Regions from separate parts of the Streptomyces sp. NPDC025806 genome, predicted to be linked through region 2. Evidence: riboswitches for the same ligand, from Rfam matches in the RefSeq annotation. Region 2 holds a riboswitch; the other holds the start of a gene.

Region 1 (11,848 bases), on a different contig from region 2:
TGGAGCGGGTGGTTGGGCAGGTACGGGGCGAGGTGCGCGCGCACACCGACCGGGCCGACGCCCGGACCGCCGCCGCCGTGCGGGATGCAGAACGTCTTGTGCAGGTTGAGGTGCGAGACGTCGCCGCCGAAGTGACCCGGCTTGGCGAGACCCACCAGCGCGTTCAGGTTCGCACCGTCGACGTACACCTGGCCGCCGGCGTCGTGCACGGCCGCGCAGATGTCGGCGACGTGCTCCTCGAACACGCCGTGCGTCGACGGGTACGTGATCATGAGCACGGCCAGCTCGTCGGCGTGCTGCGCGATCTTGGCGCGCAGGTCCTCGACGTCGACCTCACCGTCGTCGGCGGTCTTGACGACGACGACCTTCATGCCGGCCATGACCGCGGAGGCGGCGTTCGTGCCGTGCGCGGAGGACGGGATGAGGCAGACCGTGCGCTGCTCGTCGCCGTTGGCCCGGTGGTAGCCGCGGACCGCGAGGAGACCCGCGAGCTCACCCTGGGAGCCGGCGTTCGGCTGCAGGGAGACCTTGTCGTAGCCGGTGACCTCGGCGAGGCGCTCCTCCAGCTCACGGATGAGGGTGAGGTAGCCCTGCGCCTGCTCGGCGGGGACGAAGGGGTGCAGCTGCCCGAACTCGGGCCAGGTGACCGGCTCCATCTCCGTCGTCGCGTTGAGCTTCATCGTGCAGGAGCCCAGCGGGATCATGCCGCGGTCCAGCGCGTAGTCGCGGTCGGACAGCTTGCGCAGGTAGCGCAGCATCGCGGTCTCGGAGCGGTACTGGTGGAAGACCGGGTGGGCCAGGTAGTCGTCCGAGCGCAGCAGGCCGGCAGGCAGGGTGTCCGCCGTCGCGGCGTCCAGCGCCTCGATGTCGGCGTCCACGCCGAAGGCGGCCCACACGACGCCCAGCTGCGCGCGCGTCGTCGTCTCGTCGCAGGCGAGGGAGACGTGGTCGGCGTCGACCAGGTGCAGGTTGACCCCGGCCTCGCGGGCGGCGGTCACGATGGCGTCGGCCTTGCCGGGGACACGCGCGGTCAGGGTGTCGAAGTACGCGCCGTGCACGAGCTCGACGCCGCCCGCGGTGAGACCGGCGGCGAGCAGGGTCGCGTAGCGGTGCGTGCGCCGCGCGATCGTCCTCAGGCCCTGGGGGCCGTGGTAGACGGCGTACATGCCGGCCATGACGGCGAGCAGCACCTGGGCGGTACAGATGTTGCTGGTGGCCTTCTCGCGGCGGATGTGCTGCTCGCGGGTCTGCAGGGCCAGGCGGTACGCCTTGTTGCCGTCGGCGTCGACGGAGACGCCCACGAGGCGGCCCGGCAGGGAGCGGGCGTGCTTGTCCTGGACGGCCATGTAGCCGGCGTGCGGGCCGCCGAAGCCCATCGGGACGCCGAAGCGCTGGGTGGTGCCGACGGCGATGTCCGCGCCGAGCTCGCCGGGCGAGGTCAGCAGGGTCAGGGCGAGCAGGTCGGCGGCGACGGTGACGATCGCGCCGATCTCGTGCGCCTGGTCGATGACCGGCTTGATGTCGCGCACGGCACCGGAGGCGCCCGGGTACTGCAGGAGCACGCCGACGACACCGCGCTCGGCGATCTCGGCGGGGATGCCGTCGCTCAGGTCGGCGACGACGACCTCGACGCCGGTCGGCTCGGCGCGGGTCTCGATCACGGCGACGGTCTGCGGCAGCGTGTCGGCGTCGACGAGGAACACGCCGTTCTTGACCTTGCCGATGCGCCGCGACAGGGCCATGGCCTCGGCGGCCGCGGTGCCCTCGTCGAGCAGCGAGGCGCCGGAGGTGGGCAGACCGGTCAGCTCGGCGACCATGGTCTGGAAGTTGAGGAGGGCCTCGAGGCGGCCCTGCGAGATCTCCGGCTGGTACGGCGTGTAGGCCGTGTACCAGGACGGGTTCTCCATCACGTTGCGCAGGATGACCGGCGGGGTGAAGGTGCCGTAGTAGCCGAGGCCGATCATCGAGCCGAGGACCTGGTTGCGGTCCGCGAGGGAGCGGAGCTCGTCGAGCACCTCGGCCTCGGTGCGGGCGCCCGGCAGGTCCAGCGCCTCGGCGCTCTTGATGACGTCCGGCACCGCGGCGGCCGTCAGCTCGTCGAGCGAGCCGTAGCCGACCTGCGCCAGCATCTTGGCCTGGGCGGCGTCATCGGGGCCGATGTGGCGCTGCTCGAAGGGGATCCCCTGCTCCAGCTGGGAGAGCGGGATACGGTTGGCGGTCATTGCGGAGGCCTCCTGGTCGATGCGACCTGCGAGGGGCACCACGGCGCGGGTACCCGGTCGGCCTCCCCCTCTGTCATCTCGACCTGAGAGCTTCACCGGCCGGTCCGGAAGATCTCGCGATCGCGGACATGCCGGCTTTCACCGTCGGTGAGAGCGGACACCGTGCACCCCGCCCTGCTTTCCAGAGTGACCTCACCCGTGCGGTACGTGAGCCTGAGAGATTCCGGGGAGGATTTGCTCCTTCGGCGCCTCCGACGGGGTCGGAGGACTCTCCCGCGCGGGGTCAGCAGCCGCTTGCCAGCCTACCAGCGCGGACCTGGCCGGATCCCTCGAGTGGCCGTCATCACCAAACTGCTCTTTCGTAGGGGATAACAACGAGTTGCGACCAGCTGGAGGGACCGTGCAGACCGATGTCGATCCGCGCAACCTGATCGGCCGCAAGGCGTTCGACCGCCGCGGAACCAAGATCGGCACCATCGACGAGGTCTACCTCGACGACGCGACCGGCGTTCCGGAATGGGCGGCGATACGGACGGGGCTCTTCAGCCGCGACGCCTTCGTCCCCCTGGAGCCCAGCGAGCTGGTGGAGGGCACGCTGCGCGTCCCCTTCGAACGCTCCCTGATCAAGGACGCCCCCGACTTCGGCGTGGGCCGCCACCTCTCCCCCGAACAGGAACTGCAGCTCTACCACCACTACGGCCTCGACATCATGGCCCCGCAGCCCCCGGACGTGGACTTCGGCCGCCTCGCGGGCCCGGACGAGGACCCCGCCTAGAGGCCCGGGACGTACGGGCGCCGCCTACCCCGGCTTCGCCGACTCCTCCTTCAACGGCTCGACGAGCGGCAGCGGCTCCCCCACCTCCAGCTCCGGATCGTCGACGAGGAACGTCCGCACCCGCCCCGGCACCCTCGAGTACGGCGTCTCGAACCGCACGGTGACCCGCCCGAGCCCGCTCCCCTGCACCCACCCGGGCCCGAACTCCGCATGCCGCACGTCGTGCCCCGGCAACCATCGCCGGGGCGCCGGCTCGACCGGGCCCTCCGCTTCGCCCCCGACCGCGTGGGCGCCCGCACCCACGGCGCCCAGGGAGCCGGAGCCGATGTCCCCGGAGCCGGCGGCGGCCTCCGAGCCGACCGCAAGCCCCGTACTCTCGCCCGCCCCGGCACCTTCAGCGGCCCCCACGCCCTCCGCCTCTTCCGCGGCATGCTCGGCCTGCGCGAAGAGATCCTCCTGCGTGTAGTCCGCGAGCCCGCTCACCCCGACCCCGAGCAGCCGTACGCCCCCGGTCGTGTCCACGGCCTCCAGGAGCCGGGCCGCGGCCTCCCGCACCACGGCCGGATCGTCCGTCGGCCCGCGCAGCGTCTCCGACCGGGTCAGCGTCGAGAAGTCGTAGCGCCGCACCTTCAGGACCACGGTCCGTCCCGACCGCCCGGCCCCCCGCAGCCGCTCCACACACCGCTCCGCGAGCCGCCGCACCTCCATCCGCACCCGCACCCGGTCGTGGATGTCGACGTCGTAGGTGTCCTCGACCGACACCGACTTGGAGTCGCGTTCAGCGACGACGGGCCGGTCGTCGTGGGCCAGCGCCATCGCGTACAGATGCGCCCCGTGCGACTTGCCGAGGAGCCGCACCAGCTCGTCCTCCCCCGCCTCGGCGATCTCCGCCACGGTGAGGATGCCGGCCCGTCGCAGATGGTCGCCGGTCGCCGGGCCGACGCCGGGCAGGATGCGGACCGAGCGCGGGCCGAGCAGATCGCGCTCGGTACCCGGCGGGATCAGCACGAGCCCGTTCGGCTTCGCCTCCTCCGACGCGATCTTGGCGAGCATCTTCGACGCCGCGAGACCCACCGAGCCGGTCAGCCCGGTCACGCGTCTGATGTCCGCGCGCAGCCGCAGCCCCACTGCCTCCGCGGAGGCGGCGTCCCAGGCCACCTCACCGGCCTCCAGATCGACGAACGCCTCGTCGAGGCTCAGGGGCTCCACCAGGGGAGACAGAGCGCGCAGGAGGGCCATCACCTGCTCGCTGATCTCCCGGTACAGATGGAAGCGCGGCACCAGGAAGGCCGCGTTCGGCGCGAGCCGCCGCGCCTGCCCGGTCGGCATCGCCGAATGGACACCGAACCTGCGTGCCTCGTAGGACGCCGTCGCGACGACGCCGCGCGGCCCGACGCCGCCCACGACGACCGCCTTCCCACGCAGGCTCGGCTTGGCCGCCTGCTCCGCCGAGGCGTAGAAGGCGTCCATGTCGAGATGCAGGATCGTCGGCGCGGTTCTCACAGCTCCGATGCTGCCCTACGCCACTGACAACGGGCCCGTGCGGCTCACACCGCCCGGTTGCGCCGCCTCGCGAGCTCGTCGGAGGGATTGTTCCCGAGCAGGGTCTCGCCGGTGTCCACCCGCTCCCCGTGCAGCTGCGACAGGGCGCTCTCGACGTCCCGCCACACGACACCGACGGCGATCCCGAAGATGCCCTGACCGCCCTGGAGCAGATCGTGCACCTCGGCCGGCGAGGTGCACTCGTACACCGTCGCGCCGTCGCTCATGAGCGTCATGCGCTCGAGGTCGCGGAAGCCCTGCTCGCGCAGGTGCTGCACGGCGGTCCGGATGTTCTGCAACGAGACACCGGTGTCCAGGAATCGCTTGACGACCTTGAGGACGACCACGTCCCGGAAGCTGTAGAGCCGCTGGGTGCCCGATCCGTACGCGGGCCGCACACTGGGCTCGACGAGACCGGTCCTGGCCCAGTAGTCCAATTGGCGGTACGTGATGCCGGCCGCCGCACACGCGGTCGGTCCCCGGTATCCGACCTGTTCGGCGCTCTCGTCGCCGCTCGCCCCCGCCACCGCAGAAACCGCCTGCGGGCGCTGCGGAGTGTGATCGGCCGCGCTGCCGTGAAACAGGTACGGACCGCCCGTCGCCGTACCGTCGCCGCTGCTTCTCACGCCGACCTCCTCATTGACCTGCCGTGTCGACGGTAGGCAGTCACAGGGGGTGCGTCAACGAACGCCACACTCGCCACGCCGAGTGATAATCACCCTAAGAGTGGTTTCCCGTGACCCACCGCGGGGAAAGGCTAGCCGAATGTGCCGAGGCGCCCGCCGCGACGCGTCCCGCGCCCGGCCGTCTACTGGCTGTTGGTCCCGAAGTCCTCGGGCGAGATCTGGTCGAGGAACTCGCGGAACTTCTCCACCTCGTCCTCCTGCTCGTCCGGGATCGCGATCCCCGCGTCGTCCAGGACCCCGTCGCTGCCGAAGATCGGCGTCCCGGTGCGCAGGGCGAGGGCTATGGCGTCGGAAGGACGGGCGCTGACCTCGACTCCGCTGGCGAAGACCAGCTCCGCGTAGAAGACGCCCTCCCGCAGATCCGTGATGCGCACTTCCGTGAGCTCCTGACCGACCGCCTCCAGCACGTCCTTGAACAGGTCGTGCGTCAGCGGACGCGGTGGAGCCATGCCCTGCTGGGCGAAGGCGATCGCCGTCGCCTCCCCCGGTCCGATCCAGATGGGGAGGTAACGGTCGCCTCCCACTTCACGCAGGAGCACGATCGGTTGGTTGGAGGGCATTTCGACCCGGACACCTACGACGTCGAGCTCGTTCACACAGCAACCCTAGGACGTGCCCGGCAGGTTTGGGTAGTCGGGCATCCGCCGCATGCCGGGCGCACGGCCGAGGACCGCCCCTGCGATCAGGGCAGACGCACTCCCAGAGCAGTCTGGACGAGTGCGGCGTGGAGCTTCACCGTCAGCCCCGCGAGCTCCTTGGCGCGGGCCTGCGCCAGCGCCCGGGTCTGCGGATTGCGGTGCACCTTCAGCGGGGCGACGACCGAGTCGACCAGTCCGGCCTCGCGGTCCGCTGCCGCCCGCATCACCCGCAGATGCCGGGGTTCGATGCCGAAACGGCCCAGCTCGCCGACGAGCTCCGCGACCACCACGGCTCCGGCGTCGTATCCGCCGTCGGGCAGCTGCGCGATGAGCCCGTAGGACTCCCACTCCTCGAGCTCGGCCGCGTCGATCCCGGCGGCCGCGAGCAGCTCCTGGCGGCCGATACGGGCCGCGGTCGGCCCGTCCTCACCGGCGTCCGCCGGGTCGCCGGGCCGGCCGGGCGCCGGAACCGGCAGCGCCTCGCCCCGCTCCAGGCCGTCGAGCTGCTCCTTGATGACCTTCAGCGGCAGGTAGTGGTCCCGCTGCATCCGCAGCACGTGGGCGAGCCGCTCGACGTCGTCCGGGCTGAACTTGCGATAGCCCGACGGCGTCCGCTGCGGCTCGATGAGGCCCTCGGACTCCAGGAACCTGATCTTGGAGATCGTGACCTCGGGAAATTCCTCGCGCAGCGTGTTCAGGACGGTGCCGATGCTCATCAGCCGGCTGTCCACGGTGGCGGTGCCGCCCGCGGCACCGCCCCTCGGTGTGTGAAGCATGGACCTTCCTGAAGGTTCGCTGACGGGTCAGATACCTCGCTGGCTCGCGTAGAAGACCAGCCGGTACTTGCCGATCTGCACCTCGTCGCCGTTGTGCAGCGTCACGGAGTCGATGCGCTCACGGTTCACGTACGTCCCGTTCAGGCTGCCCACGTCGGCGACGCTGAACGTGCCGTCCTGCTGGCGACGGAACTCCACGTGGCGACGCGACACAGTCACGTCGTCGAGGAAGATGTCGCTCTGCGGGTGACGGCCCGCCGTGGTCAGCTCGCCGTCCAGGAGGAAGCGGCTGCCCGAGTTCGGACCGCGCCGCACCACCAGGAGCGCCGAGCCCATCGGCAGCGCGTCGACCGCGGCCTGCGCCTCGGGCGACAGGGCCGGCAGCTGCGTCTGGCCGGTGGCCTCCGGGTCGTACGACTCGAGCCCCGAGATGGAGATCGTGGACGTCGTCTCGGACGGGCCTTCCGGCATCGCACCGCCCCGCAGCGGCGCACCGCAGTTGGAGCAGAACCGGCTGTTCTCGCCGTTCCTGTTCCCGCACCTCGTACACACCAGGGCCGACATGGACGGATCCTCCTGCCGCGGCTGCCCCGCGGGGGTTGGGGACGCGTACGGGGCGGAACCGAACCCTCCACCCGTACCTGAGGTTGACGGTTCCCCGAAACCTATGCGGCCGGAACCGGCAGGGTCAACAGACGACGCGCCCTGTCCGCCCGAATTGTCTCCGCCGACCTCGTCCCGGAACAGGGGGCGCTCGCCCACCTGCGTCTCCGGCACGTCACCTTGGCGCGGCGCACGGTGACGTGCGTCCTCACGTGCGCTCTTGCCGAACAACTTCGCAAACAACTTCACGGGCGATTCCCCTTGACCGAAACAGACCCGCCCGTGGGGCAGGACGAACCCTGACTGCGCACATCGGCGTACAGCTCCGACACGGACATCCTCACAACGTCCGTATCCGTAAAACAGTTTCCACCACGCATCCCTCCCGGGATGCGCCGACCCCCCGCAACCTCATGCCCTCGCACGGCGTCCACCATGCACCTCCGCCTCACTGCGAGGACGACCGAGCGTAGTCAGGCCGCTGCGCCGGCCGCAAGGCGTCCACGACGATCTTCTCCGAACGGCTCACAGCCACTGTGGCCTGCTCCTTCTCCAACGTCTGCACGACACCTCCGGGGATGTTGAGCGCCGGTTCCAGGTCCTGCGGTTTGCCGATGACCTTGAAAACGTACGGCTGGGCGATCTTGTGCCCGTCCACGCTCACGCCCTTCCCTCCGGTTCCGTCCGTCAGGTACGTGTTGGCCACGACGCGGACGTCGTTGACCTGGATCGCCTCGGCGCCCGCCGCCCGCAGCTCCTGGATCGCGTCGAGCAGCATGTCGGCCTCGACGGCCCCCTTCGTGTCCGTGACGGTCATGGTGATCCCGGGGCCCTGCGCGGCCACGGTGCCCGCCAGAATGCCGAGTTGACGTTCCTTCTCGACGGTCTGCTTGCGGGCCTCCTCGGCCTGGTCCGAGCTGTTCTCCAACTCGGCCCGCTGGTCCTCGAGACCTTGCTTCTCATCCTCCAGACGCTGAGTCCGGTCGTCGAGTTCATCGAGGATGCGCACAAGATCTTCCTGGCGTGCTCCGCGCAGGGCGCTGTTGTCGCTGTTCGACCGCACCTGGATGGCCAGACCGAGGCCCAGCACGAACAGCAGCACCGCGACCGTCAGTTGGGCGCGCGACACGCGCGGCGGCCACAGGCTCTTCGCCAGCCTCCGGCGCCCGGTCAGCGGCGCGGGCCCCTCGGCCTCCGGCTGATGCGCGCCCTCGGTCGGCTCGACCTCGGCCGGCAGCTCCTTGCGCAGCCGGTTCGCGTTCGCCCGCTCCTCCGCCTCGCCGCCGGCGCCGTCGTTGTCGTTGTCTGCTGCGTCGCTCATCGGCCTCACGCCCGGAAGACGTGCCGCCGGATCGCGGCAGCGTTGGAGAAGATGCGGATGCCGAGCACGACCACGACGCCGGTCGACAGCTGCGCGCCGACGCCCAGCTTGTCGCCGAGGAAGACGATCAGCGCGGCAACCACGACGTTCGACAGGAACGAGACGACGAACACCTTGTCGTCGAAGATCCCGTCCAGCATGGCGCGCAGTCCACCGAACACCGCGTCGAGCGCGGCCACCACGGCGATGGGAAGGTAAGGCTCGACGACCGCCGGAACCTCGGGCCGGACGAACAGCCCGACCACGACTCCCACGACGAGGCCCAGTACGGCGATCACGATGTGCCCTTCTGCTCTGCTCTCGGCTGTGCTGTACGAACGATCACGCTGGGGGCGGCGGGGAGCCTGAGGTCGTCCTGCGCCGAAATGCTGGTCCTGATCCCGAAGTTCTCCTTCAGGGCATGCAGGTACAACCCGTCGGGGCTGTCCTGGAACCGCGTGCTCAGCCGCTGCCCGTCCCCCACCGCGAGCACCGTGTACGGCGGTACCAGCGGCTTGTTGTCGACCAGTATCGCGTCACCCGCGGCCCTGATCGCGGACAGCGCGGTCAGGCGCTGCCCGTTGATGCTGACGGCCTCGGCACCGGACTGCCACAGGCCGTTGATCACGCGCTGCAGGTCCCGGTCGCGCACCCGGCCCGTGTCGGCGAACCCGGCGCTCTCCCGCGGCCCGCTCCCGCCGTCCGTCTGCGCGGACTTGGCGTCGTCGACGACGAGCCTGACCCCGGGCCCGTGCACGGCGAGGGCGCCGGACAGGACGCCCATCAGCTCGCCCTTGTCACCGCCGTGCTTCTTCAGGGCCTCGCGCTGCATGTCGCCCACGTGCGTACGCAGCGAGTCGACCTGGCCCTCGAGAGTGTCGGCGGACTCGGTCTCCCGGTTGATCCGGTCGATGAGCTCCTCGCGCTCCTTGGCCACGACCGGCGCGGCCACCCGCGCCTGCGCGGCCCCGACCGTCACGACCAGCGCGGCGAGGACGAGCCCGGCCGCGAGCCCCAGCTTGGCCCGCAGCGTCTTCGGCATGCCGCTCTGTCCCTCGGCCCGCTTCCGGGCCGCGGCTTCCGCGTACCCGTCGTCCAGGCTGTGGTCCATCACGTTGTTCAGCAGCGACATGGACGCGTCGGGGCGTGCGGGGCGCTGAGGTGTGCGCCGAACGGGGGGCGGCTGCGGCATGCCGCACATCGTCGCACGTCGCGGCCACTACCTCCGAATGGCCCCACCGACCGCCGCCGGGCACCCTGCACGGGGCGCCCGGCGACGGTCCTACGGGGGTCAGCCCCCGGCGCTGTCGACGATCGCCGACCACTCGTCGAGCAACTGCTGGGCGGAGGCGTCGTCGGGCCCTTCGGCCCACAGATGGGTGACGGCCTCGGCCCGGTCGGGCAGCACCATGACCCAGCGCCCGTCGGCCTCGACGACCCGCACCCCGTCCGTCGTGTCCACGGACCGGTCGCCGGCCGCCTCCACGACCCGGCGCATGACGAGCCCCTTCACCGCCCACGGCGTCGCCAGGTCCCGCTTCAGCACATGCGCCCGCGGGATCCGGGCGTCGATCTGGCTCAGCGTGAGCTGCGTACGGGCCACCAGCCCGATGAGCCGCACGAACGCCGCGGCCCCGTCGAAGACACTGCTGAACTCGGGCACGATGAACCCGCCGCGCCCGTCACCACCGAAGATCGTGCCGTCCTCCCGGCCGACCCGGGTCAGATCGTCGGGCGACGTCGTCGTCCACTCGACCTGGGTGCCGTGGTACGCCGCGACCTGCTCGGCGATCCGGGTGGTCGTCACCGGGAGCGCGACCCGCCCGCTGCGCCGCTCGGCGGCCACCAGATCCAGCATCACGAGCAGGGCCCGGTCGTCCTCGACGATCCGTCCCTTCTCGTCGACGAGCGACAGCCGCTCGCCCACGGGGTCGAACCGCACCCCGAAGGCGGCCCGCGCCGACGCCACGATCTCCCCGAGCCGCACGAGCCCGGAGCGCCGGGTGTCCGCCGATTCGGTGGGCCGGGACTCGTCGAGCCCCGGGTTGATGGTCAGCGAGTCGACACCGAGCCGCCCGAGAAGACTGGGCAGCACGAGCCCCGCACTGCCGTTGGACGCGTCGACGACGACCTTGAGCCCCGCGTCCGCGATCCCCGTGGTGTCGAGGTTCCGCAGCAGCGACCCGGTGTACGAGTCGAACACGCTGGACGGGAAGTGCAGGTCCCCGATCTCCCCAGGGAACGCCCGCCGGTACTCCTGCCGCGCGTACACCCGGTCGAGCTTGCGCTGACTGGCCTGGGACAGATCGGCGCCCCGCTCGTCGAAGAACATGATGTCGACGGAGTCCGGGACGCCAGGGGTCGTACGGATCATGATGCCGCCGGCGCTCCCCCGCGCCGTCTGCTGACGCGCCACCGGCAGCGGCACGTTCTCCAGGTCCCGTACGTCGATGGCACTGGTCTGCAGCGCCGAGATCACGGCTCTCTTGAGCGCGCGGGCACCACGTGAGTGATCGCGTGCGGTCGTGACGGTGGAGCCCTTCTTCAGGGTCGTGGCGTACGCCCCCGCGAGCCTGACGGCGAGCTCGGGGGTGATCTCCACGTTCAGGATCCCGGAGACGCCCCGGGCCCCGAACAGATGGGCCTGGCCGCGGGACTCCCAGATGACCGAGGTGTTGACGAAGGCGCCGGCCTCGATCGTCTTGAACGGGTAGACACGTACGTTGCCCTGGACGATCGATTCCTCGCCGACCAGGCACTCGTCGCCGATGACGGCACCGTCCTCGATGCGGGCGGCCCGCATGATGTCGGTGTTCTTGCCGACGACGCAGCCGCGCAGATTGCTCTGCTCGCCGATGTAGACGTTGTCGTGGAGGACGGCCTTGTGCAGGAAGGCGCCGCTCTTCACGACGACGTTCGATCCGACGACGGTGTGCTCGCGGATTTCGACGCCGGCCTCGACCTTGGCGTAGTCACCGATGAACAGCGGACCGCGCAGTACGGCGTCCGGATGGACCTCGGCGCCTTCGGCGACCCAGACGCCCGGCGAGATCTCGAATCCGTCGAGCTCGACGTCGACCTTGCCCTCGAGCACGTCGGCCTGGGCCTTCACATAGCTCTCGTGGGTACCGACGTCCTCCCAGTAGCCCTCTGCGACATAGCCGTAGATGGGCTTGCCTTCCTTCATCAGCTGCGGGAAGACATCGCCGGACCAGTCCACGGGAGCGTCGGCCTGGACGTAGTCGA
Region 2 (11,848 bases):
GTAGCCGAAGCAGGGGGCGGCGCACTGGGTGACGTCACCGCCGCCGGAGTAGGTGCGGCCGACGAAGATGCCCTTGAAGAACTCCCAGACCTGGGAGTAGATCGGGTCGCCGAGACCGAGCTTCTGCCGCACTCCCTCGATGGCGGCCGGGTCGGCCTGCTTGCCCACGAAGTTCAGTGCGATGTCAGCGCCCGCCCACTTGGGGACGAGGAAGAAGATGCAGAAGACCACCATGACGATGACCACAAGCATCACTGCGGCGGCGAACAACCGCCTGATGAGATAAGCGAGCACAGCTCTCGGCCCGCCGCGGACCGCGGGCCACCGGATTGTGTCCAGTGGCCCGCGATGCCGCCGCGCCGGCCTTCACCTGCCTTTCGTGCCGTTCGGCGGGTGTGCCGGTATCAGTTGCCGGACTTCAGGCCGAGGTTGACGAAGTCGTACGTACCGCTGTAGCCGTCGGTCGTGTAGACGTTCGCCAGGCGAGAAGAGCGGAAGTTGATGAACTTCTCGAAGACGAAGGGCAGGTAGTAGCCGCCCTCCATCACCTTGTGGTTGATCTCCGTGGAGATCTTGGCCTTCTCGGCGTCGTCGAGCGTCTTCACGTACTTGTCGAAGAGGCCGTCGATCGACTTGTCCTTGATGAGCGCGTAGTTGTTGTTACCGCTCGGCAGGATGTACTTGCTGTCCCACAGGGGCAGACCGTAGCCCTGGACGGTCGGGAAGTCCGGGCCCCAGCCCATGATGATGATGCCGTAGCCCTTCTTCTTCACGTTCGAAGTCGAGCCGATGACGCTGCTGCTCTGCGAGCCGTCGTACTGGTCGATCTCGGTCTTGACACCGATCTTCTTCAGCGACGCCTGCAGGGACTGGGCGGTGGCCACCTCGACGGGCTTGTTGTTGCGCACCGCGATCGTGGTGGAGAAGCCGTTCGGCTTGCCGCAGGCCTTGAGCTCTTCCTTGGCCTTGGCGACGTTGCCCTTCTTGTCCGCACCGGCCGCGTTGTACGGGTCGTACTTCTGACCCTCGGCGCCGGCGACGGACGGCGGCAGCATGTTGGTGCCGATGTCGCCACCCGCGAGCGGGCCGCCACGGGCGGTCTGCAGCGACTCGTGGTCGGCGCCGATGATGACGGCCTTGCGGCAGTGGATGTTGTCGAACGGCTTGACGCTCTGCGGGAAGGCCGCGTAGCGGATGTAGCCGGAGACCGGGTTGTCCAGGTTGCCCTTGTGCTGCTTCAGGGCGGTGGTGCGGCCCTGCGGCGACATGCCGGTCTGGTTGGCGTCCAGGTCCAGGTCACCGTTGAGCAGACGCTGGTCGAGCTGGTTGGCGTCCGAGAAGAACTGGATCGTGATCTTGTCCGGGTACGCCTTGCGGATCGGGTCCGAGGACTGCTTCCACTTGTCGTTGCGCACCAGGGTCAGGTTCTTGCCCGGGCTGTACGACTGGAACTTGTACGGGCCCGAGGAGAACGGGTGCAGACCGTACTTGGCCTTGGTGTCCTTGTCCTGGCGGACCGGGGACGCCGAGGTCAGCGCGAGCATCTCCTCGAAGTCCGAGTTGGCGGACGGGAGCTTGAAGACGATGGTCTTCTCGTCCGGCGTCTCGATCGCCTTGAGGCCGAGCTTGTCCTTGGTCTTGTCCTTGTACGGACCCTTGTACTCGCCCTTGGGGTCGAGGACGTCCTTCAGGTACACCGGGCCGCCGGACAGGACGTCCTGCGCCCAGACGCGCTCGATGCCGTACTTGATGTCCTGGGACGTGATCGGCTTGCCGTCCTCCCAGGTCAGGCCGTCACGCAGGGTGTACTCGTAGGTCTTGCCGTCGTCGGAGACCTTGGCGAGACCGGTGGCGAGGTCGGGGGTGACCTCGGCGCCCGCCTTGCCCGGCTCCGTCTTGTTGGTGACGAGCTGACGGCTGTAGTAGCGGGAGAAGTTCCACATGAAGCCGTAGTAGCCACGCGTGGTGTCCCACGAGTCGGCGTCCTGGGCGCTGCCGAACTTCAGCGTGCCGCCCTTCTTGACGGCAGAGGCCTGGGCGACCTTGTTGTTGGCCGCGTCGAAGCCGGCGGCGCCGTTCTTCGAGCCGCCGTTGCCGTCGTCGGAGCCGCCGCCGCACGCCGCCGTGGTCAGCAGCGCCGCGACCGCGGCGGCAGCGGCTACAGCCTGCTTGCGCCGCCCTGAGGTGCGTTGGGTAGTCACGATCGAGCATCCTCCGGAGTTGATGAGAGAGACCCGTGTACCAGCCACGGGACGTTTGAGGTACGGCAGTTCAGCGGGACGCCTTCGGGTCCAGCGCGTCCCGCACGCCGTCGCCGAAGAGGTTGAAGGCCAGAACCGTGATGAAGATCGACACACCGGGGACGATCATGTACATCGGGTCCGACTCGTAGTACTCGACCGCGCTCGAGAGCATCTGCCCCCACGAGGAGGTGGGCGGCTTGACGCCGACACCCAGGAAGCTCAGCGCCGCCTCGGTCAGGATGTTCGTCGGGATCATCATCGTGGTGTAGACGATGATCGGCGCGACCAGGTTGGGCATCAGTTCCTTGAAGAGGATGTAGAGCCGTCCGGCGCCCAGCGAGCGGGCCGCCTCGACGTACTCGCGCTCCCTCATCGAGAGGGTCTGACCGCGGACCACCCGTCCGATGTACGGCCATCCGAAGAAGCCGATGACGAGGATCATCACGAAGACCCGGACGCTCGAACCGGTCAGTCCCAGCAGGTGGTTGGGCATGACCGCGACCAGGGCGATCGTGAAGAGCAGCTGCGGGAAGGCCAGCAGACCGTCCATGACCCGGCTGATCAGCGAGTCGACCCAGCCGCCGAAGAAGCCGGCCAGGATGCCGAGAACCGTGCCGAGGACGACCGCGACCAGGGCGGACAGGAAGCCGACCAGGAGCGAGACGCGGGCACCGAAGATGATGCGGGCGAAGATGTCGCGGCCGTTGACCGGCTCGACGCCCAGCAGGTGCTCGCCGCTCAGACCACCGAGCGAACCCTTGGGGGTGCCGAACAGCGGGTCGATCAGGTCCTCGTGGTACGCGTCCGGGTCCTGGCCCACGAGGTGCGCGATCAGCGGCGCGAACACCGCGACCAGGATGAGGACCAGCACGACGACACCGCCGGTGAGGGCCAGCTTGTCCCGCTTGAGGCGCTCCCAGGCGATCCGGCCCAGCGAACGTCCCTGGACCTTCTTGGTACCGGTACTCGCTGCCGCCGCCTCTTCGGCCGCGCTGGGGGCCGCCTCGGCGGTCGGCTCATGCAGTGGTGCCGTCATCAGGCAAGGACCCCTCTCAACCGGCGGTAGCCGGCCCGCACTTGCCGCTGTAGCGGCGTGATCAGTCCGTCGTACAAAGAGGCGAAGCCCCTAGGAGAGGGAGTGTTCAACCTGTGCGTGATCTGTTGCCAGACCTGTCGGCGAAAGGATGCCTAACCGTGATGCTGCCTAGGGGGTTCCGTTATCCGAACAGCAGTGAACGGGGTGCGGACGCGGGGCAGTTGTGGCGGAAGTGGCGCCAGAGGGACATTGGGCCCAGATCATGAAATCGCCGCTCCTCGTGATCGGGAGGGTGATCGGGGGCTGATCGGGGGGTGACCGAAGGAGGATCGAAGGGGGATCGATCAGTAGGAGGCGCCGTACGGCGGCGGGTAGCCGTAACCGCCACCGCCGGCGGGAGCCGCCGGCGCGGCGTGGGCCTCGCGGTCGTAGAACGGCCGGGCGTTCGCCCGCAGCCACAGCGCGACCGGGTCGTACTCGTCGGACATCGCGACCGTGGAGACGGGCAGGCCGTCGGGCACCGCCGTGATCGACTGCTGCATCATCGCGCGCACCGCGTCCACCGAGGCCGGGGACGTGTCGTAGACGTCGAGGCCGATGGCGAGGTACGGGGCGCCCAGCGCGGGCTGGACCCAGGCGCGGCGCAGGGAGCGGATCGCGGTCGTCCGGTGCGCGTTCTGCGCGAGGACCGCGTAGAACTGCGGGATCTCGATCGCCGGGTCGGACAGGCGCAGCGGTCCCGCGGGCTGCCGGTCCAGGCCGCCCGCGATGCGCCGCAGGTCGAGCCAGGGGATGCCGACGCCGCCGCCGGGCGCGTGCGGGTTCAGCCACAGGCCGTAGTGGTCGGGGTACAGGGTGCGGGCCGCGTCGACGCCGCCGACCACCTCGTAGGCCCGCGACCAGCCGGAGGCGGAGAGCTCCTGGGCCGAGGTGACACAGGGGGCGTACGAGACGCCGTCGATCTCCATGTTCCCGTACTGGGCGTCGGGGGAACCGGCCTGGCCGTGCCAGAGCAGCATCCACACCTGGCCGGACGCCGGGTCGGCGAGTGCCTGGAGGAGCGCCTCGTACGCGTCGTAGCGCCCCGGGGTCACCTGGCGCAGCATGTGCTCGACCTGTCCGGCCGCGGCCGTGCCCGACGCACTCACCCGTAACCGCCCCTTCGTGAACGTCCGTGTACCGCTTCGACCGGAGGGCGGCACGCCGTCCGGTCAGGTCATGAAACCAGCTTAAGCGGCGTTCCTGACACCGACTTGACGGACGGCGTCATCCTTCCCGCACATAGAACGGGCGTACGTGCGTCCGCATCCAGTCGGCGACCGGGTCCTGGGTCACGTCGAGGAAGACCAGATTGACCGGCCAGGCCAGCGGGGCGCGGCCCAGCGCACGGCCGAGCGCGTCCAGCGGGAGGTCCCGGGCGGCGCCCTCCCACTGGCTCAGCTCGACGCCGACGAACAGGGAGGGGGTGGCGTCCTCGACGACGGCCAGGCAGCGGCGGGCGCTGAGCACGGTGCCGGTGGTCTCGAACTCCTCGCGGACCGCGGTCAGGAAGTCGACCGGGTCGTCCTGCCAGTCCGGCTCGGACAGCACGACGCGGCCACCGGTCGACGGGCCGTCCAGCGGGGTGCGGCCGCTGCGGGCCAGTTCGGCGACGGCGGGCGGGGGCAGCGGCAGGCCGACCGCGCCGTCCGGGTTCAGGACGATGCCCGCCTGGGGCGGCAGGCCGCGGGCGAACTCGGCGGCCGGGGCCACGGTGCAGTCCATGCGGCCGCCCGTGACCTGCGTGAACTGCTGCTCGGAGGTGAAGACGGGGACGAAGGCCTGGCCCTGGATCTCCAGGGTGGGCAGGTCGAGGTCGCGGCTCGCCGCGGTGCCGCCCTTGGGGAGCGGGATCCATATGTGGCTGCGGCCCAGGACCTCGACGATGCGCGGGCCCGTCACCTCGCCGGGCTGTCCCACCGCCGCGGCGAGCGCTTCCTCCAGCTCGTTCGCCGGCCAGCCGGTCCCTGCGGGGTGTTCTCGACCGGGTTCGTGCTGGTCCGGGATCCCGGGGTGCTCCATCGCTGCGCCTTATCTCTGCCTGTGCCTCGTGCCGCCGCGCCGACGATATCCCGTGGGTGGGCGGCGGGTCACTCAGGTCGTCCGCGGCCCGGTGGGGGCTGGTCGCGCAGTTCCCCGCGCCCTTGGAAGGCACACTTCGTGCGCCCCAGGGGCCAGCCGGTCGCGCCCCGCGACGGAGTCGCTGATCGGGCACAGCCCCGCGCCCCTGGAGATGCGCACTTCGTGCGCGATCTCCATCGGGGCGGCGCCCCATCGGGGAAATGCGGCGCGAAGCGCCATGCATTTCAGGGGCGCGGGGAACTGCGCGACCAGCCCCCACCGGAGCCGCGGTCAAGCAGCGACCGCCCGTGGCACCCACCCAAGGGGCGCGGCCGGCCACGACGGGACCCGCACCCGCCGGCGAGGCGAAGCTCAGCCCCGGAACGCGATCCCGCCCAGCACATCCGTCGCGGCCCGATCCAGGAGGACCGCCGACTCGACCCCCGCCGGGAGGACCCCGCGCTCCACATCGGCCACCAGCGAACCGACGGCCCGCCGGTGCCGGGCGAAGGCGTAGCGGGACACCCCGCGCCCCCGGTCCCGCTGACCGGCGAGCGCCAGGTCCTCCGGCACGTCGAGCAGCAGCAGATGGACGGAGACCCCGCGCCGCCGGGCCGTCCGCGTCACCCACCCGCGCACCCACGCCTGCGTCCCGCAGTCGTGCACGACGACGCTGGCCCCGGACCGCATCGCCCGCCGCAGCCCCGCGTAGTGCGCGACCCGCACCAGCGGCCGGTACAGCGCGTACGGCACCCAGCGCGGCACCCGGGCGGCCCAGCGCTCACGGGTGTCCTGGGAGTCGATGCCGACCACGGTGACGGCCCGCCGCATCAGCGTGGACTTGCCGCTGCCGGGCAGCCCCGAGAGCACGACGAGATCCCCGGCCGCGAACGCGATCCGGCGCGGGGTCCGGCCCTCCCGGCCCCGCAGATCCCGCACCGAGCGCTGCCGCGGGATCCGTACCCGCTGCGCCGCCGCGGCCCCTGTCGTCGCGTACGCCGCCGCGACTGCCTTGTGCACCGTGATCGTCCTCCCCGTTCCGGTCACGCACCCTTGCCCGCCAAGTGTAAAGAGACGGTAATGCCCTACAAGGGGTTTCCCCGTTCGGCGGGCATGCAATGATGTGCGCGCAAACTGCATACCGGCCGCTTGAATCCGCGCGGGAGAGTTCCGGGTCGCCCCGGACGCCGAAGGAGCAAGTTCCTCCCTTGAATCTCTCAGGCCCCGTACCGCGCGGGCGAGGCAGATCTGAAAAGCGGGCCGCCTTCTCACGTACGGCGGTCCCACCCAAGGTGCAAGCCCCTCGGGGCGAACCTCTCAGGTTCCGATGACAGATGGGGAGGACCTCCTTCGGAGATCTCTCTGCCATCGCCGTCACGCCCGGGAGCACCCGCCATGACCCGTACCACCGCCCTCGACGCCCTGCACCGTTCGCTGGGCGCCACCATGACCGACTTCGCCGGCTGGGACATGCCGCTGCGGTACGCCAGCGAGCGTGACGAGCACAACGCGGTGCGCACCGCGGCCGGCCTGTTCGACCTCTCCCACATGGGCGAGATCACGGTCACGGGCCCCGAGGCCGTCGACCTGCTCAACCGCGCGCTCGTCGGCAACATCGGCTCGGTCGGTGTCGGCCGCGCCCGCTACACGATGATCTGCCGCGAGGACGGCGGCATCCTCGACGACCTGATCGTCTACCGCCTGGGCGAGACCGAGTACATGGTGGTCGCGAACGCGGGCAACGCCCAGATCGTTCTGGACGCCCTCGTCGAGCGCGCCGCCGGCTTCGACGCCGAGGTCCGCGACGACCGTGACGCGTACGCGCTGATCGCGGTGCAGGGCCCGAACTCCCCCGCCATCGTGAAGTCCGTCACGGACGCCGACCTGGACGGGCTCAAGTACTACGCGGGTCTGCCGGGCACGGTCGCCGGCGTCGAGGCCCTCATCGCGCGCACCGGCTACACCGGCGAGGACGGCTTCGAGCTTTTCGTCGCCCCGGCCGACGCCGAGAAGCTGTGGCAGGCGCTGACCGAGGCGGGCGCCGCGTACGGCCTGGTCCCGTGCGGTCTGTCCTGCCGCGACACGCTGCGCCTGGAGGCGGGCATGCCGCTGTACGGGCACGAGCTGACCACCGAGCTGACGCCGTTCGACGCCGGTCTGGGCCGCGTCGTGAAGTTCGAGAAGACCTCGCACGGCGACGACTTCATCGGCCACGACGCGCTGAAGGAGGCCGCGGCGAAGGCCGAGGCGAACCCGCCGCGCAAGCTCGTCGGCCTGATCGCCGAGGGCCGCCGGGTGCCGCGCGCCGGCATGTCCGTGGTCGCCGACGGCCAGGTCGTCGGCGAGGTCACCTCCGGCGCCCCGTCCCCGACGCTGGGCAAGCCGATCGCCATCGCCTACGTCGACGCGGCGCACGCCGAGCCCGGCACGGCCGGTGTCGGCGTCGACATCCGCGGCACGCACGAGCCGTACGAGGTCGTGGCCCTGCCGTTCTACAAGCGCCAGAAGTAATACTCGCGCTCCCCCTCTGTCACCAGCACCGTCCCGCGTACAGGAGAATTCGCACCATGAGCAACCCCCAGCAGCTGCGTTACAGCAAGGAGCACGAGTGGCTGTCGGCCGTCGAGGACGGCGTCGCCACGGTCGGTATCACGGAGCACGCGGCCAACGCGCTCGGTGACATCGTGTTCGCCCAGCTCCCCGAGGTCGGCGACGCCGTCACCGCGGGCGAGAGCTGCGGCGAGCTGGAGTCCACCAAGTCGGTCTCCGACCTGTACTCCCCCGTCACCGGTGAGGTCGTCGCGGCCAACCAGGACGTCGTCGACGACCCGGCCCTGGTGAACTCGGCCCCCTTCGAGGGCGGCTGGCTGTTCAAGGTCCGCGTCTCCGAGGAGCCGTCCGACCTGCTCACCGCCGACGAGTACACCGAGTTCTCCGGGAGCTGACCCCTGATGTCCGTACTGAACCAGTCCCTGCACGAGCTCGACCCGGATGTCGCCGCCGCTGTCGACGCCGAGCTGAAGCGTCAGCAGTCGACCCTGGAGATGATCGCGTCGGAGAACTTCGCTCCGGTCGCCGTCATGGAGGCCCAGGGCTCGGTCCTCACCAACAAGTACGCCGAGGGCTACCCGGGCCGCCGCTACTACGGCGGCTGCGAGCACGTGGACGTCACCGAGCAGATCGCGATCGACCGGGTCAAGGACCTGTTCGGCGCCGAGTACGCCAACGTGCAGCCCCACTCGGGCGCCTCGGCGAACCAGGCGGCCCTGTTCGCGCTGGCCAAGCCGGGCGACACGATCCTGGGTCTGGACCTGGCGCACGGCGGTCACCTCACCCACGGCATGCGCCTGAACTTCTCCGGCAAGCAGTTCGACGTGGTCGCCTACCACGTCGACGACTCCGGTCTGGTCGACATGGCCGAGGTCGAGCGCCTGGCCAAGGAGCACCGCCCGAAGGTGATCATCGCCGGCTGGTCGGCGTACCCGCGTCAGCTGGACTTCGCCGAGTTCCGCCGCATCGCCGACGAGGTCGAGGCGTTCCTGTGGGTCGACATGGCCCACTTCGCCGGCCTCGTCGCCGCCGGGCTGCACCCCAACCCGGTCCCGTACGCGGATGTCGTCACGTCCACGACGCACAAGACGCTCGGCGGCCCCCGCGGCGGCATCATCCTCGCCAAGAAGGACTTCGCGAAGAAGCTCAACTCGTCCGTCTTCCCGGGCTTCCAGGGCGGTCCCCTGGAGCACGTGATCGCGGCGAAGGCGGTCTCCTTCAAGGTCGCGGCGAGCGAGGACTTCAAGGAGCGCCAGCAGCGCACGATCGAGGGTGCCCGCATCCTCGCCGAGCGTCTGACCTCCGAGGACGCCCGCAAGCACGGCGTGAACGTGCTCTCCGGCGGCACCGACGTCCACCTCGTCCTCGTCGACCTGCGCGACAGTGACCTGGACGGGCAGCAGGCCGAGGACCGCCTCCACGAGGTCGGCATCACGGTCAACCGGAACGCCGTCCCGAACGACCCGCGCCCCCCGATGGTCACCTCGGGTCTGCGCATCGGTACGCCGGCGCTGGCCACCCGCGGTTTCGACGCCGACGACTTCCGCGAGGTCGCCGACGTCATCGCCGAGGCCCTCAAGCCGTCCTACGACGCCACCGCGCTCAAGGCCCGCGTCACCGCGCTCGCCGACAAGCACCCGCTGTACCCCGGCCTGTAAAGATCGCGCCGGAATTTCGTACCCTTCTGTAGGTACGTCCGTTCGGGGCACCGCGCACACTGGACACTGGAAGACAGACACCAGCGTGCTCGGTGCCCCGACCGCTGTCCCCCTGCGCACGCTTTCTCTGCACCACCCCGGCAGACAACGGCGTCTACCACCCACCATTGGAGTCCCACCGTGGCCATCTCGGTCTTCGACCTGTTCTCGGTCGGTATCGGCCCGTCCAGCTCCCACACGGTCGGCCCGATGCGTGCCGCCCGTATGTTCGCCCGGCGCCTGAAGAACGAGGGCCTGCTGGCCCACACCGCTTCCGTACGCGCCGAGCTGTACGGGTCCCTGGGCGCGACCGGCCACGGCCACGGCACCCCCAAGGCCGTCCTGCTCGGCCTGGAGGGCGAGTCCCCCCGCACCGTCGACGTCGAGCACGCCGACGAACGCGTCGAGACGATCAAGGAGTCGGGGCGGCTCAACCTCCTCGGCGCCCACGAGATCGCGTTCTCCTTCGACGACGACCTGATCCTGCACCGCCGCAAGGCCCTCCCGTACCACGCCAACGGCATGACCCTGTGGGCCCACGACGCCGACGGCACCGAGCTGCTGTCCAAGACGTACTACTCGGTGGGTGGCGGCTTCGTCATCGACGAAGACGCGGTCGAGGGCGCGAACCCGATCGTGCCGGACGACACCGCGCTGAAGTACCCCTTCCGCACCGGCGACGAGCTCCTGCGCCTGACCCAGGAGACGGGCCTGTCGATCCCGGCCCTGATGCTGGAGAACGAGAAGGCCTGGCGCACCGAGGACGAGATCCGCGCCGGGCTGCTGGACATCTGGCGGGTCATGCAGGCCTGTGTCTCGCGCGGCATGGCGCACGAGGGCATCCTCCCGGGCGGCCTGAAGGTCCGCCGCCGCGCCGCCGGGTCCGCCCGCAAGCTGCGCGCCGAGGGCGAGCCCCTCGCCCACGCCATGGAGTGGATCACTCTCTACGCGATGGCCGTGAACGAGGAGAACGCGGCCGGTGGCCGTGTCGTCACCGCGCCCACCAACGGCGCGGCCGGCATCATCCCCGCGGTCCTGCACTACTACATGAACTTCGTGCCCGGCGCCGACGAGGAAGGCGTCGTCCGCTTCCTGCTCGCCGCGGGCGCGATCGGCATGCTGTTCAAGGAGAACGCCTCGATCTCCGGCGCCGAGGTCGGCTGCCAGGGCGAGGTCGGCTCGGCCTGCTCCATGGCCGCCGGTGCCCTCGCCGAGGTCCTCGGCGGCAGCCCCGAGCAGGTCGAGAACGCGGCCGAGATCGGCATGGAGCACAACCTCGGCCTGACCTGCGACCCGGTCGGCGGCCTCGTCCAGATCCCCTGCATCGAGCGCAACGGCATGGCCGCCGTCAAGGCCGTGACCGCCGCGAAGATGGCCATGCGCGGCGACGGCAGCCACAAGGTCTCCCTCGACAAGGTCATCAAGACCATGAAGGAGACCGGCGCCGACATGAGCGTCAAGTACAAGGAGACCGCCCGCGGCGGCCTCGCCGTCAACATCATCGAATGCTGACGCGGTAGGTCACGAGAAGGGCCCTGACCAGCGTATTCATGCTGGTCAGGGCCCTTCTTCATGTCCAGATGCCGGGTCAGCCCGCGAAGCGGGCCATCCACTCCTCGACCTCGTCCGCCGAGCGCGGCAGGTCGGCCGACAGGTTCTCGTGGCCGTCGGCGGTGACGAGGAGGTCGTCCTCGATGCGGACGCCGATGCCGCGCCACTGCTCGGGGACGGTCAGGTCGTCGGGCTGGAAGTAGAGGCCCGGTTCGACGGTCAGGACCATGCCGGGTTCGAGGACGCCGTCGACGTACGCCTCGGTGCGGGCCTGGGCGCAGTCGTGGACGTCCAGGCCGAGCATGTGACCGGTGCCGGCCATCGTGAAGCGGCGCTGGAGTCCGAGCTCGTAGGCGCGGTCGGCGGGGCCCTCGATGAAGCCCCAGTCGACGAGCCGCTCGGCGAGGTACCGCTGGGCCGCCTCGTGGAAGTCGCGGTACGCGGCGCCCGGCTTGACGGCCGCGAAGCCCGCTTCCTGCGCCGCGTACACGGCGTCGTAGACCGTGCGCTGGATCGCGCTGAACGTGCCGCTGATCGGGAGGGTGCGGGTGACGTCGGCGGTGTAGAGGGTGCGGCCCTCCACGCCGGCGTCGAGCAGCAGCAGCTCGCCGGGGCGGACGGGGCCGTCGTTGTCGGTCCAGTGCATGATCGTGGCGTGGTCGCCGGCGGCG

The links. Region 2 has a riboswitch for glycine ahead of gcvT (glycine cleavage system aminomethyltransferase GcvT). Riboswitches for the same ligand answer to the same signal wherever they lie in the genome.
Region 1: linked by a shared signal. The riboswitch ahead of gcvP (aminomethyl-transferring glycine dehydrogenase) and the one ahead of gcvT (glycine cleavage system aminomethyltransferase GcvT) in region 2 are both predicted to bind glycine.

Annotation. Positions count from the first base shown of each region.
Region 1 covers NZ_JBVHMU010000011.1:295,444-307,291, forward strand. The annotation lists gene gcvP (aminomethyl-transferring glycine dehydrogenase) at 1-2,222, opposite strand, end outside; glycine riboswitch at 2,414-2,508, opposite strand; gene ACZ4E1_RS25955 (PRC-barrel domain-containing protein) at 2,623-2,997, shown strand; gene ACZ4E1_RS25960 (DNA polymerase IV) at 3,022-4,500, opposite strand; gene ACZ4E1_RS25965 (MerR family transcriptional regulator) at 4,545-5,165, opposite strand; gene ACZ4E1_RS25970 (bifunctional nuclease family protein) at 5,348-5,821, opposite strand; gene ftsR (transcriptional regulator FtsR) at 5,908-6,639, opposite strand; gene ACZ4E1_RS25980 (FHA domain-containing protein) at 6,667-7,608, opposite strand; gene ACZ4E1_RS25985 (DUF881 domain-containing protein) at 7,691-8,563, opposite strand; gene ACZ4E1_RS25990 (small basic family protein) at 8,569-8,901, opposite strand; gene ACZ4E1_RS25995 (DUF881 domain-containing protein) at 8,898-9,803, opposite strand; gene ACZ4E1_RS26000 (sugar phosphate nucleotidyltransferase) at 9,894-11,848, opposite strand, start outside.
Region 2 covers NZ_JBVHMU010000007.1:371,433-383,280, forward strand. The annotation lists gene ACZ4E1_RS19285 (ABC transporter permease) at 1-294, opposite strand, end outside; gene ACZ4E1_RS19290 (ABC transporter substrate-binding protein) at 405-2,201, opposite strand; gene ACZ4E1_RS19295 (ABC transporter permease) at 2,272-3,279, opposite strand; gene ACZ4E1_RS19300 (enhanced serine sensitivity protein SseB C-terminal domain-containing protein) at 3,624-4,427, opposite strand; gene ACZ4E1_RS19305 (enhanced serine sensitivity protein SseB) at 4,546-5,340, opposite strand; gene ACZ4E1_RS19310 (AAA family ATPase) at 5,752-6,405, opposite strand; glycine riboswitch at 6,530-6,621, shown strand; glycine riboswitch at 6,622-6,723, shown strand; gene gcvT (glycine cleavage system aminomethyltransferase GcvT) at 6,775-7,890, shown strand; gene gcvH (glycine cleavage system protein GcvH) at 7,947-8,324, shown strand; gene glyA (serine hydroxymethyltransferase) at 8,331-9,587, shown strand; gene ACZ4E1_RS19330 (L-serine ammonia-lyase) at 9,768-11,138, shown strand; gene ACZ4E1_RS19335 (aminopeptidase P family protein) at 11,215-11,848, opposite strand, start outside.